Regions from separate parts of the Shewanella sp. ISTPL2 genome, predicted to be linked through region 1. Evidence: predicted binding sites of a transcription regulator. Region 1 holds the regulator's gene; the other holds the start of a gene.

The links. The regulator sigma-54, encoded in region 1, starts transcription at its own class of promoters, with help from an activator protein. The targets are predictions, from matches to a motif close to GTTGGCACGNNNNTNGNNT.
Region 2: a site for sigma-54 is predicted at 3,547-3,565, ahead of flgB (flagellar basal body rod protein FlgB). Genes of this name have one in related genera too.

The regions. Positions count from the first base shown of each region.
Region 1 covers NZ_JAAPAV010000001.1:3,079,989-3,086,733, forward strand. Annotated here, with positions in the region: gene mgtE (magnesium transporter) at 1-1,162, opposite strand, end outside; gene HUB64_RS13405 (HPr family phosphocarrier protein) at 1,413-1,688, opposite strand; gene rapZ (RNase adapter RapZ) at 1,675-2,529, opposite strand; gene ptsN (PTS IIA-like nitrogen regulatory protein PtsN) at 2,526-2,969, opposite strand; gene hpf (ribosome hibernation promoting factor) at 2,972-3,259, opposite strand; gene HUB64_RS13425 (RNA polymerase factor sigma-54) at 3,288-4,766, opposite strand; gene lptB (LPS export ABC transporter ATP-binding protein) at 4,874-5,605, opposite strand; gene lptA (lipopolysaccharide transport periplasmic protein LptA) at 5,602-6,156, opposite strand; gene lptC (LPS export ABC transporter periplasmic protein LptC) at 6,143-6,703, opposite strand; gene kdsC (3-deoxy-manno-octulosonate-8-phosphatase KdsC) at 6,700-6,745, opposite strand, start outside.
Region 2 covers NZ_JAAPAV010000001.1:4,357,338-4,364,082, reverse strand. Annotated here, with positions in the region: gene flgF (flagellar basal-body rod protein FlgF) at 1-280, opposite strand, end outside; gene flgE (flagellar hook protein FlgE) at 453-1,814, opposite strand; gene flgD (flagellar hook assembly protein FlgD) at 1,897-2,667, opposite strand; gene flgC (flagellar basal body rod protein FlgC) at 2,692-3,108, opposite strand; gene flgB (flagellar basal body rod protein FlgB) at 3,111-3,515, opposite strand; gene HUB64_RS19345 (protein-glutamate O-methyltransferase CheR) at 3,659-4,498, opposite strand; gene HUB64_RS19340 (chemotaxis protein CheV) at 4,599-5,519, opposite strand; gene flgA (flagellar basal body P-ring formation chaperone FlgA) at 5,725-6,432, shown strand; gene flgM (flagellar biosynthesis anti-sigma factor FlgM) at 6,508-6,745, shown strand, end outside.

The DNA.
Region 1 (6,745 bases):
CATCCTTCCATAGCCACACGGCGACAAAGACTAAAATAGACCACATCAAGCCATTGAGAAAACCAATAGATAGCTCTTTACCGATAAGCCAGCGGGCGTTGCTTTGGCCGATATGGCCTAAAGCAATACCACGGATCACGAGGGCTAAGGTCTGATTACCGGCAACACCGCCCATGCTAGGGACAATCGTCATTAGGATGGCGATAGTGGCAAATTGCTCAATAGTGCCTTCAAACATATTGCTGACCGACGATGCGAGCAGGGCGGCGAATAAGTTAATCGTGAGCCAGAGCGAGCGACGTAGGGTACTTTTTAGCACTGGACCAAAGGTATCTTCATCTCCGTCCATCCCCGCCATACCCATCATGGAATGTTCAGCATCTTCGCGGATAACATCGACTACGTCATCGATTGTGATACGCCCGAGTAGCTTACCATCACTGTCGACGACAGGTGCCGATACCCAATCATTGCGTTCGAATTTCTGCGCGACTTCGCTGTCGGACATGCTCACCGGAATACTTTGAATATTGGGATCCATGATATTGCGAATTGTGGTGCTTGGCGCGCAAGTCAGCAGATCTGCCAGCCTAACACCGCCAAGGACTTTGTCCTGTTTGTCGACCACATATAAGGTATCTGTGGTGTCGGGTAGGTTGCCCCTTTGCCGAAGATAGCGCAGCACCACATCGATATTCACATCGGGTCTTAGGGTGACAGTATCTGTGTTCATCAAGCTGCCGGCGGTCTCATCTGGATAAGATAGGGCTTGTTCTACCCTCAGGCGATTTTGCTCCGTCATCGACTGCAACACTTGTTTGTAAACGGCGTCGGGAAGACTTCGCAGAATATAGGCGAGATCGTCGGTGTCCATGCTTGCTGTCGCTTTCGCGACTCGCTCAGGGCTCATGCTGCGGATCAGTGGGTCTTTGAGTTCTTCACTCAACTCATCGAGTATGTCGCCTATTTGTTCCTGATCGATGAGCTGCCACAATACTTGTCTGGCACTTGGCGGTGATGATTCTAAGATCAGCGCGATATCTGAGGCGGCCATTTTTTGCAGCATATTACGCACATGCACGAACATGCCGCTGCTAAGCGCTTGGTTTAACTGGTCAAGACTATGTCCGGTGTGATCGTTTTCTGCATTATCTACGGGCATTTGTCCTCCATTGTGCGGCAAATTGGTTTGAGATCTTAGTGTTGGGCTAGGATTTAGCGGTGACTAAGCGTCAGTCGATGACACAGATTAAGGCGGCTAAGGTAAGGTTAAGGCCAGCGCAATGACCGCTAGTGTAATCGCCTGTGGCTTGTATCGTCGAGCGACAAATGTTTTGCCATGTCTGAATGGCAAGTTTTTTAAACTAGACATGAAGTGAAACTAACGATGAAGTGCTTAGTGTGAAGTGAAACTAACAGGCTTCGTCAAACTTAGCGTCGATTAAGGCACAAATGGCATCGAGAGCCGGCTCTGCATCTGGGCCTTCGGCGATAAGCCTGATGGTTTTACCCATGCCAGTTTCAAGCATCAGCAAGCCAAGCACACTGGCGGCCGATGCTTGTTTATCGCCTTGGATTAAGGTGATGGTCGCATCAAACTCGGAAGCCAGTACCACCAACTTAGTGGCGGCACGGGCATGTAAACCGAGCTTATTACAGATGGTTATCTGACGTTCAAGCTTTGGCATTATTGAGCTCTCGATGACGGGCATAAACTTTATGTTTACCGTTACTAAAGCGTTTGGCCAATTGCTCTGCGACGTAAACGGATCTGTGCTGTCCACCTGTGCAGCCAATGGCCACAGTTAAATAACTGCGATTGTTACGCTCGAGGTGCGGCAGCCAAGTCTCCAGTAAGTTTTCGATTTGCCAGATGAACTTATTAACCAGTGGTTGACGATTTAAGAACTCAGCTACGGGTTCATCTAAGCCAGTCAATGGCCGCAGCGCCAACTCCCAGTGGGGATTGGGCAGGAAGCGCACATCGAACATAAAGTCGGCTTCGGTGGGCATTCCGTGCTTAAAGCCAAAGGACTCGAAGTTGATCACGAGTTCTTTATCGACACTACCAAGGAGAATTTGTCTGACTTGGTCGCTTAAATCATAGATATTCAAATTCGACGTATCTATGTAGTGATCGACCAGTTTTGACATAGGCTCGAGCAGTTTTCCCTCCAGCTTTATCGCTTCTTGCAAAGAGACTCGGCTCTTCGACAAAGGATGCAAACGGCGGGTTTCGCTGTAACGCTTAAGCAGAATTTTATCGCTGGAGTTAAGGAAGAAGCTCGTTAACTCAGTATCTGGAGGTAGGCTAGCGAGTTGTTTTACTAAGACCTTATCCTGCTCAGGCATGTTACGCACGTCGACACTGATGGCGACGAGATCGTTACTGCCTTTGAGTTGCTCAAGCAAACTGCCAATCAATGGCAAAGGAAGGTTATCGACACAATAATAGCCGAGATCTTCGAGTACCCTAAGGGCGACAGATTTGCCTGAGCCTGAGCGGCCCGACACTATGACCAGTTTCATCCAGTGATTACCTGATAGAGTTCCGTTTCATCATGCGTCTTGCGTAATTGCTTTAATATTTGCTTGTCGCTCAGCTTTTCGGCCATGCAAGACAAGGTACTTAAGTGCTGCTGACATTGGTCTGCAGGCACCAGTAGTGCAAATAAAATATCAACAGGTTGCTTATCGATAGCATCAAATGCTATCGGCTCTTCACACTTAATGAGTATGGCAATGGGCTGATCTATATCGGCTAGTCGACCATGTGGAATGGCGATGCCGTTACCTATACCTGTGCTCCCCATCTTTTCGCGCGCCACTAGGCTTTCGAATATCTCTTGAGATGAGAGGGTCGGGTACTGGGCAGCGACTAAGTCGCTGATGAGTTCCAGTACCTTTTTCTTGCTGCCCGGAGTGGCGCAGGTAGTGCACTCCGGCCGCAGTATGGTACAAAGTTCCATTATTAGTGTTTTGTTAACTTCTCTTTGTGTTTAATAACCTGACGGTCAAGCTTGTCAATCAGGGCGTCTATAGCAGCATACATGTCAGCATGCTCTGAAGTAGCAAAAACTTCACCACCTATGAGGTTTATTCTCGCTTCGGCAATCTGTTGCATTTTCTCAACATTGAGCACAACGTGCACATTATTGATCTGTTCGAAATGGCGTTCAAGTTTTGAAAACTTTTCTTCTACATATGCACGTAACGATTCGGTAATTTCGACATGGTGTCCACTTAGGTTTATTTGCATAGAAACGTCCTCCGATATCCACTGTAGGTTATAAACTTTTACGCTGATTAGAAGGTGGAATAAGCATAGCCTCTCGGTACTTCGCAATGGTTCTGCGGGCTACGTTGATCCCTTGTTCTGCCAGAAGTTGTGCCATCTTACTATCGCTTAATGGTTTTTTCTGGTTTTCCGCTGCCACCAGTTTCTTTATAAAGGCTCTGATTGCTGTGGATGAGCACTCACCACCATCGTCAGTACCGACGTGGCTAGAGAAGAAGTATTTTAGTTCAAAAAGTCCCTTAGGGGTATGCATGTATTTTTGAGTTGTGACCCGTGAGATGGTGGACTCATGCATTTCTACCGCTTCGGCAATATCGTTAAGCACCATAGGCTTCATGGCTTCTTCACCATACTCAAAGAAACCTTGCTGATATTGCACTATGCAATTAGCAACTTTAAGCAAAGTATCGTTACGGCTTTCTAAGCTCTTAATAAACCATTTAGCCTCTTGCAGATGGCCGCGAATAAATTGGCTATCGGCTTGGTTTTTAGTGCTGCGCGCCATTGAAGCATAATGTTGATTTACATTGATTTTGGGCATGCAGTCAGGATTTAGCTCAACCACCCAGCGGCCATTTTTCTTCGACACAGACACATCTGGGATAACGTATTCGTCATTATTGGGCGTGATCAACAAACCTGGGCGAGGATTGAGGGTTTGGATGAGTGCTATACCATCCCTTAATTCATCTTCTTTTAATTTAGTCTTACGCATCAATAACCTAAAGTCTCGGGCGGCGATCAGATCTAAATGATCTTTGATCAGCATACGGGCGTTTTCTAGGTTGGGAGTATCAGCGGCGAAATGCGACAGTTGGATCAGCAGGCATTCACTTAAATCGCGGGCGGCAACGCCTATGGGATCAAAATGCTGAATACGCTTGAGTACGGCTTCGACTTCGTCAAGCTCAACTTCAGGATTGCCCATGGCTTCGAGAATTTCTTCAGTGCTTTGGGTGAGATAGCCCTGATCGTCGATGGCATCAATAATGGCGGTGGCAATGGCTAAATCGGTTTCAGAAAACGGCGTGAGGTTTTTTTGCCATTCTAAGTGTTCGTACAAACCTTCACTGGTCTCGCCTTGGAAGGGCATATCGTCTTCACGACTGCCGCCGGGGCCTGAGTTTGGGGAGGCGGTAAACACTTCATCCCATGTGGTGTCCATGGGGAGCTCATCGGGCATGGATTCTTTGGTTAGCGACTCTGCCGTATCTATGGTGGAGCTGTCTTTTTCTGGTGGCAGAGTGCTAGATTCACTGAAATCCGTATCGGATAGCGTTTGGTTTACAGGGGTTTTAGTGGCGTCGAATTGATCCTCTTCCAGCTCGAGAAGGGGATTAGAATCTAATGCTTGCTGGATCTCTTGCTGCAGTTCTAATGACGACAGTTGCAACAGACGTATAGCCTGTTGTAGTTGTGGCGTCATGGTTAACTGTTGACCCAGTTTGAGCTGGAGTGACGCTTTCATGTTACCGCTGATCCCTACGTTATTATTGTTGGATGAGGTCGCTTATTATTATCTTGAGTGAAGCCCAATGGCGGTATAAATTGCCTCCATTGGCTTCGCTCGATTAACTATAGCCTGAATTGTTCACCTAAGTACACAGCCCTAACTTGCTGATTGTCTAAGATCTCTGCTGGAGTTCCTTCGGCAATCAGGTTTCCGTGACTCACAATATAAGCATGTTCACATACATCTAATGTCTCGCGGACATTATGGTCTGTGATCAGTACGCCAAGGCCGCGACTTTTGAGTTGTTCGATAATCTTCTTGATGTCGATAACCGAAATAGGATCGACGCCGGCAAACGGTTCATCGAGCAAAATGAACTTAGGATTAGCGGCTAAAGCCCGCGCAATTTCGACGCGACGACGTTCGCCACCCGACAATGACATGCCTTGGCTGTCACGGATGTGGGTGATATGAAACTCTTCGAGCAGATGTTCTAGTTCTTCTTCTCGTTCTTCGTTTTTAAGTTCTTTACGAGTTTGCAGTACGGCCATGATGTTGTCATGAACAGTTAGCTTACGAAAGATACTGGCTTCTTGCGGTAAGTAACCTATGCCTTTGCGGGCACGCAGATGCATAGGATCTGCGGTTAAATCATCATCGTCGATAAAGATATGTCCCTTATCGCTCTTCACTAGCCCGACAACCATGTAAAAGGTCGTGGTTTTACCTGCACCGTTTGGACCGAGTAGGCCAACGACTTGACCGGTTTTTACCGTCAGACTGACGTCTTTAACCACTTGGCGACTCTTGTAACTTTTCGCCAGATTTTGTGCTCTTAAGGTGATTTGGGTCATTTAGAGTCCTGCTTTTTTACAGGTTTATCCGCCGGAGCGTCTGATTTAGCATCATCTTGATAGTTTTCAGGCTGAATAATAGTGATTACGCGATCGTCACCACTGCCAGTACTCTCGGCCATCAATTTCTGTTGAATCATGTTATAGCGGATTAAATTGCCTGTAACTTGGCTACCTGCTTGATCTAATGACGCCATACCTTTCAGAGTTAAGGTGCGGCTTGCCATATCGTAACGAATTTCTTTCGCGCTAGCCGATGCAGGACGGCCATCGTCTAATATCTGGCTATACGTAGCAGGGTTGCCTGTGGCGACTAAAGTTTTGCTATTTTCACCTTCAGCGGAAAATGCACGCAGTTCATTTGCTTGGATTTTTATTGAGCCTTGGGTAACTTCCACCGGACCAAAGAAGATAATCTGGTTGTTTTTGATATCCGCAGTTTGGCTCACAGCTTTAATTTTGACTTCTTGCTTTAAGTCGCCCACTTTCGCGAAAGCACTCATGCTCATAATTAGCATTAGGCTGGCAAGTAATACGTTATTTTGCTTCATATGTTCCTACTACCTGACTGGTCAATTGCACTTCTTGCGCGTTGAGGTCGGCATAAAGGCCTTGGCCTTGAATATTAAAATCTTTCCCTGTGACGTAAATGGTACGGTCAGAGGTCATTATCATAGTGTTGAGATCGAGTTCCAGATAACTGGTGGACAAGGTCTGAATCGGTTCTTCTGGGCTAATGGCATCGATAATAACATTATTTTCTAATACAACCTTGCCAGTTTCCTTGTTTAGCTTGCCCTGATCTGCCCTGAGCTGCCATTGTGCTTTACCTTGGTCTGGATAAACAAGATAAACAGGTTGAGTAAAGAAAGTTTGATTCGTTGAATCATAATGTTCCATGTGTTTCGCCGTCACACGGCTATTCACTAGTCCTTGCTCATTGAACTCAACACTGCGCAGATCTTCAACGATGAAATCTGGGGTATTTTGATCTTTTACTCTGTTATCGGAATCACCGCTGTGTTTGTTCTGGACCTGCCAGTAAAGCGCTAGTGCGGTTCCAAAAAAAGCGATAATCGCGAGTGTCACACGACTCATATACTCATTCCATGGGCCGAAGTGAATTTATTTTGACTTAGG
Region 2 (6,745 bases), 1.3 Mb from region 1:
CTTTCGCCTGAACGGCAAACCAGCCATCGCCTTTAATGGCAACATCGAGATCCCGTCCAGTGGTTTTTATCGGACCAGAGCGAAAATTAGCTGACGGAGATTCTGTCATCGCAAACACCCTTGAAGGCAACCCTTCACCGAAGGCTTGCATCGATCTGGCCTGCGCCATATCTGATTTAAAACCATCGGTATTAGCATTGGCTAAGTTGTTCGCACGGAGTGCCAGCTCATTCATATTTTGCTTAGCGCCACTCATGGCGACATAAAGGAATTTGTCCACAGACTGCTCCGTCAAATTTTCTACATGACGATATCAAAGCAAGCATCGTGCCAATAAAAATTAATTTTAATTTACTGATAAATTTGAAGAATAAGGAAATGAAGTGAGTTGACAGCAGGATAAAGGCTAAGTGTTGCCACTGGCGGCAACACTTAGTTAAATAAAGTAATGATTAGCGGATTTGTAATACGGTTTGTTGCAGCGTGTTATTCACTTCAAGGGTACGGGAGTTCGCTTGGAAGTTACGCTGCGCCGAAATTAAATCGACCAGTTCAGTCGTTAAATCGATGTTCGATTGCTCTAACGCAGATGAACTGATGCTACCAAAAGTTCCACTATTTGCCTCACCCGCTAACGCAGGACCTGAAGCTAAACTGGCTTTCCACGACGTATTACCCACTTGCGTTAAACCTTGTTCGTTAGCAAAACGAACTAAAGCAACCCGTGCTAAAGGCACGGTTGAACCATTAGAATAACTCGCGGTCACTAAACCATCTTCGCCTATTTCAACGTTAGTTAAGCGACCTACAGTCGTACCATCTTGCGTCAACTCAGTTGCACCAAAAGGAGCAGCATATTGCGTTGGGGCATTAAACTTCACAGTCAACTCTTGAGTACCATCGGCACCTGGCCCTAAAACACCCGCACCACTGACGCCCAAAGCCTCAGTCTTGACTATAGCAGGATCGCTACCTGTGTAGACACCAACAGAATTGAACTTGAGTACAGAGCCTTTCCAACCACCAGCAGTTTGAGCTGTGCCCGTTGCATCAGGTGTACCATCGCCGGTGGTATCTGTTTGATAAGTACCAGCAGGACCGGCTAGATCGACTTGCTTTCCATCAACAGCATAGTAAGCCACCCAATTGTTCTCACCATTGTACGAACCGTCTTTGGGCTTAACAAAATAAGTGGTCATAATATGTGGCTCACCGAGTGAGTCATAAATTGTCATTGAAGTAACGTTATTGTAGGTTTTTGCATCTAGAGGATCGAATGCCGCGGGGTCGAGTGCACTTTCCTTAGCATTTAAGTTCATTTGTAAAGTAACATTCTCAGTCTTTACAGGGCTACCTGCAGTGTCTGGTATTTGTACCGGCTTAGCCGTCGTTAAACTCACTGATGTTGAGTTCCCATCTTTATCCACTGGGAAAGTTTGCAAATAATTACCAGCAGAATCAACCATGTAATTATTTTTATCGACCTTAAATGCTCCAGCACGGGTAAACGAGTGGTCTAATGTACCCAGTTCAGAGGCAGTAACGAAAAAGCCACCACCTTTAATCGCCATATCAAGGGAGTTATTCGTCAACTGTAAGCTACCTTGATGGAATTGCTGTGCCACTTGACTCGTAGCAACACCACCACCGACAGCAGTTTTAGCATTTGAAAAAATAGAATTAGCGTAAACATCCGCAAATTCAGCACGGGACTCTTTAAAGCCAATGGTGTTCGCATTAGCAATGTTATTCGCCGTAGTGTTTAAATCTTTCTGCGCGGCAGAAATGCCACTCAATGCAATGTTAAACGACATAATTCACCTCTACACTTGACTCAATTCATTTATGAGCAACTTACGCCCAATTCGGATACTGCAAAAATTCTTTTATGCAAACTTAGGTTTCAGACACAGCTAACACATCGGTTAACTTGATGCCCATACCGCCTCTCAAGTTAAGAATCGCGCCAGTACTGGCCGTACCGAGAGAAACGCTGGTCACATGAGCATAGGTCGAGACTGGCAATTCTTGGGATTTCCCATCCACTAAACCACTCGCCTTGATCGTATAGTTACCTGCGGTTACAGGGTTTCCATCTTTATCGAGGCCATCCCAGTTAACATCGACATTTCCCCCCTTACTGCCATCAACTTTAAAGGTGGTCACAACTTGGCCTTTCTCATCCTCAACACGTACAGTAACTTCAGGAATTTTAGCTGGCGTGCTAATCACACCTTTTATTGTTGGGCTTTCAGCTGAAATGTTACCTGTATCAGTTGGGATCAACACCTTGCGACCAACAAGTCCTGATGCCTGTAATGCTTGGCTTGATGTCATAACACCGTTTAAATTAACGATTTCCTTATTCAACTTAGTAATACCATCAACCGTCGAGAATGATGCCATCTGCGCAATCATTTGGTCGTTGTCGACGGGCTTAAAGGGATCTTGCATCGATAACTGTTGGCTTAATAACGAGAAAAAGTCATCTTGAGTTAACTGCTGGCTTTTTGCTTCCGGTACTATTGACTCTTTTGGCAAACGTATGCCATCAAGAAACGGATTACCCGTTGAGCTGGTTGATGAATTCGTCGTAACGGCATTTGGCTGACTCTTATTTTGAGCCGTCTGCGCCGACGCTTGGTTAATTTGATTAATGAGGCTCACAGCTTACCTCCTAAGTAACACATGTTATTTACCCATCCCAAGTGTTTGTTGCAGCATAGACTTAGCTGCTTCAGCGACTTGAACATTCATTTGATATGAGCGCGAAGCAGAAATCATATCTGCCATTTCTTCCATGACATTAACATTCGGTTTATAAATAAAGCCGTCCGCATCCGCCATTGGATGATCGGGCGAATATTCTTTCAGTAGTGGTTTATCACTTTCTACAATGCCTTTTACTGCAACGCCTTGAGAAGCTTGTTGCTGACTTTGGGCTTTAGCCATTTCGGCTTCAAAAATGGGATGACGAGAACGATAGGTCTTATCTACACTACTCGAGACGGAATCCGCGTTGGCTATGTTGCTCGCGGTGGTGTTTAGCCTGACCGATTGAGCAGACATTCCCGAGCCAGCAACATCAAATATGCTAAATAAACTCATGATTAATCCCCTCTCAACGCTTTCTTCATGCCACTAAACTTACTGTCTAAAAAACCTAGCGACATTTGATATTCAAGTGCATTTTGCATGAATGCCGATTGTTCCTGTTGGATATCAACAGTATTACCATCACCGGTATCGGGTTGATTTGGCACACGGAACTTAACAAATTGCCCAGTCAACTCCGCAAGCCCAAAATGCTTATCTGGCTCTTGCATTTCAAGACTATTTCGCTGCTGCTGTTGGCCTCGAGCGGCCTGCATTGCCGCAGAAAAATCAACATCGCGGGCTTTGTAATGTGGCGTATCTGCGTTAGCGATATTGCTTGAAATAACTTCAGCCCGCTGCGCTCTAATACCGAGAGTGTATTGATGCACACCCAGTGCATTATCAAAATTGATCGCCATAAAATTGCCTCCTCGTGTTCTCACGAAAATAAAGCAATTCATGTGCCAACATCAGGAAAGTTTTGAGAATAACAACAAGGATGAGCAAGTGATGGGTAAAAAATTACCGACAATTGTCGGTAATTTTCTTTAGAGCGGCTGAGTTAAGTCTTTTTCTGGTAATAAATGCCAGGGTTACAACGAACCATATCAAACTCGTCCGTTAAACCAGCGATAGATTCTGATGCACCGAGAAATAAAATCCCTTTGGGATTGAGAGCGGCAGCGAATTGCCGCAAAATTTTTGCCTTTGCCTCTGGTGCAAAATAAATAAGCACATTGCGGCAAAAGATAATGTCGAACTTGCCAAGCAGACTATAACTCTCAAGCAAATTATGCGCTCTAAAGTTCACCAACCGCTTTACATTATCCTTTAACTTCATATTGCCGGAAGGTAATGCATCAAAAAACTGACGCTTACGTTCTTCAGATAAACCACGCGCTAATGCCAAACTATCATACTCGGCATTTTTGCAGCGTTCCAACATGGAAGGAGATAAATCCGTTGCTTGAATCGAAGCACTACCAGCCAAGGCACCAGGCTTCTTCTGTTGATACTCAAGAATAGTCATAGCCAATGAGTATGGCTCTTGGCCTGACGAGCAAGCCGCAGACCAAATTTTAAGCGGACGCCCCAGACGACTGTATTCAGGTAGTAGGACATTATTCAACAACTCAAATGGATAACGATCACGGAACCAAAGGGTTTCATTGGTCGTCATAGCATCGATCACTTCAGCTCTGAGCGCACGCTCAGTAGGCTTCATCGAATGCTTAACCACATCAGATAAGGATGGCAGGTTATATTTGCCCATCAAAGGAGCAAGACGACTGCGCACAAGATATTGCTTATTTTCACCCAGTACGATGCCGCTGTGTTGCTCTAAGAACAACCTAAATTGATTATATTCAGCCTCAGCGAGTGATTTATTTGGCACATTCACATCCTAAATCCTATAGCAAGCACCAAAATCAGTGCGAAACCATCATGTTATAAAGTCGAGATTATAGCGTAAAGCGTATCTAGGTACTAACCTACAGCAATTACAAACTTAAATGCTTATTCACAGCAGCAGCCAGTTCGTCGGGATTAAACTTAGCGATAAAGTCATTAGCCCCCACTTTTTGAACCATTGCCTGATTGAATACACCACTTAACGAAGTATGCAGTACCACTTTAATATGCTTAAGCTTAGGATCATCTCGGATTTCAGCGGTCAGGGTGTAGCCATCCATTTCAGGCATCTCAATATCAGAGATTATGAGGGGGATCTCATCGGCCACATTATCCATCTCTTTGGCGATCTCTTTAAGCTTGTCTAATGCTTCGCGACCATCTTTTGCGGTATCAATTTGTAAATTCAATGACTCGAGTGAACGAATAATTTGTTTACGCGCCACGGCAGAATCATCAATAACCATAATATGATAATGCTGAGTTCTGTCGAGGGTCAGTTTTTCATTGGCTTCTTCACTGATAGCCGTTTTAACTGGTGAAATCTCATCTAAGATTTTTTCCACATCGAGAATTTCAACTAATTCACCTTCAATTTCAGTCACAGCTGTCAGATAAGAATAACGGCCAGCACCTTGCGGCGGAGGCATAATCGCTTCCCAATTCATGTTGATGATCCGCTCAACAGAACTGACCAAGAAGCCTTGAACACTGCGGTTATATTCAGAAATAATGATGAAACAGTTTTCAGTGCTCGCTAAAGGTTTTCCCCCTGTTGCCGCACTCAAATCAATCACTGAAATGGTTGTTCCACGAATATGAGCAACACCCTTCACATAAGGATTAAGTTTAGGCAAAGTGGTCAGTGGTGGACACTGCAGTACTTCTTTCACCTTAAACACGTTAATCCCAAACCGTTGACGACCGTTTAATTTAAAAAGCAGTAATTCTAAACGGTTTTGTCCAACGAGCTGGGTTCGTTTGTTGACTGAATCAAGAATACTCGACATAACTCTGCCTTGTTGTTCTGTTTATGTTCGGCCCTATAACTCAGTTGAGTATAGGCATATTAATTGCTTACGTCTTATCTATCGATAAACATAGTCGAAACTGAGTCAATCTTCTGACAGTGATGCAAATTATTATTACAGTGGTCAGCTTCGAACTTAATAAAAGTATAGGTGCATTCTGGCGTTACAAGCTAGTCTCTTCATTATGAAAGTAAATTTAGTCTGTTTTTTTAGTCTTTTCACCCTCTTCATGCCCGCTTTTGCGAGTGCAGAGCCTATTGTCCCCACCGTATCGGCAATCTCAGAATTAGCTAAAGCGCTTATTTCAGAAAAAATATCCGTTCCAGAAAATGCCAAAGTAAATATTTCGCCACAGATGGTTGACGCAAGAATGCTGCCGTCACAATGTTCGTCTCCAATGAAAGTTGAACTGGCTAGCGATAGGGAAATTAGCCGTAATAACACCTTAAAAGTCAGCTGTGATACGCAAGACTTAGCTTACCCTTGGCAAATCTATATCTCGGTTCGGGTGGATATCTTATTCCCCGTTGTTGTCTCAACCGAAATCTTAGCACCAGGCGAACTCATCTCTCCTAGTCAAGTAGAAGTCCGTTACATTGAACAAAATAGCTTGAGAGGTGCCGAATTCGATGACCCGAGTAAATTGGCTGGCGTGCGAGTAAAACGACGAGTAGCAAAAGATAATCCCATATTAAGCAACAACTTATGCTTCGTTTGTAAAAATGATTCGGTCTCTATCTACGTTCGTTCTGGCTCATTCGAGCTAAAAACAGTGGGCGAAGCCCTACAAGATGGCAATAAAGGTGATCGGATCAGAGTCAAAAATAGCAGTTCAAACAAAGAACTAGATGCTATAGTCACAGGCATTGGCGAAGTTGAAGTAAGAATGTAAAATAATCTAAAGCTTTTTTGTAAGCTGCCGATACCCCAGTTAAGAAATCCCGTACACACGACGCTGGAGCCTAAAATGGCAATTGATATTAGCAAACTCAACACTGCAACGACTGCGCAAGTTCGTTCAGGCGCAACGAAAGCGAGCAGCGATCAATCTGCTCAAGTTGCTACAAAATCGACAACACCACAAAGAAGCGACTCTGTGGTCATTACGGCCCAGGCACAACAACTTCAAGGAGCTCAGACTAAAATGGCTAGCCTTCCTGAAGTTGATCAAAAGAAAGTAGCAGAAATCAAACAAGCTATTGCCG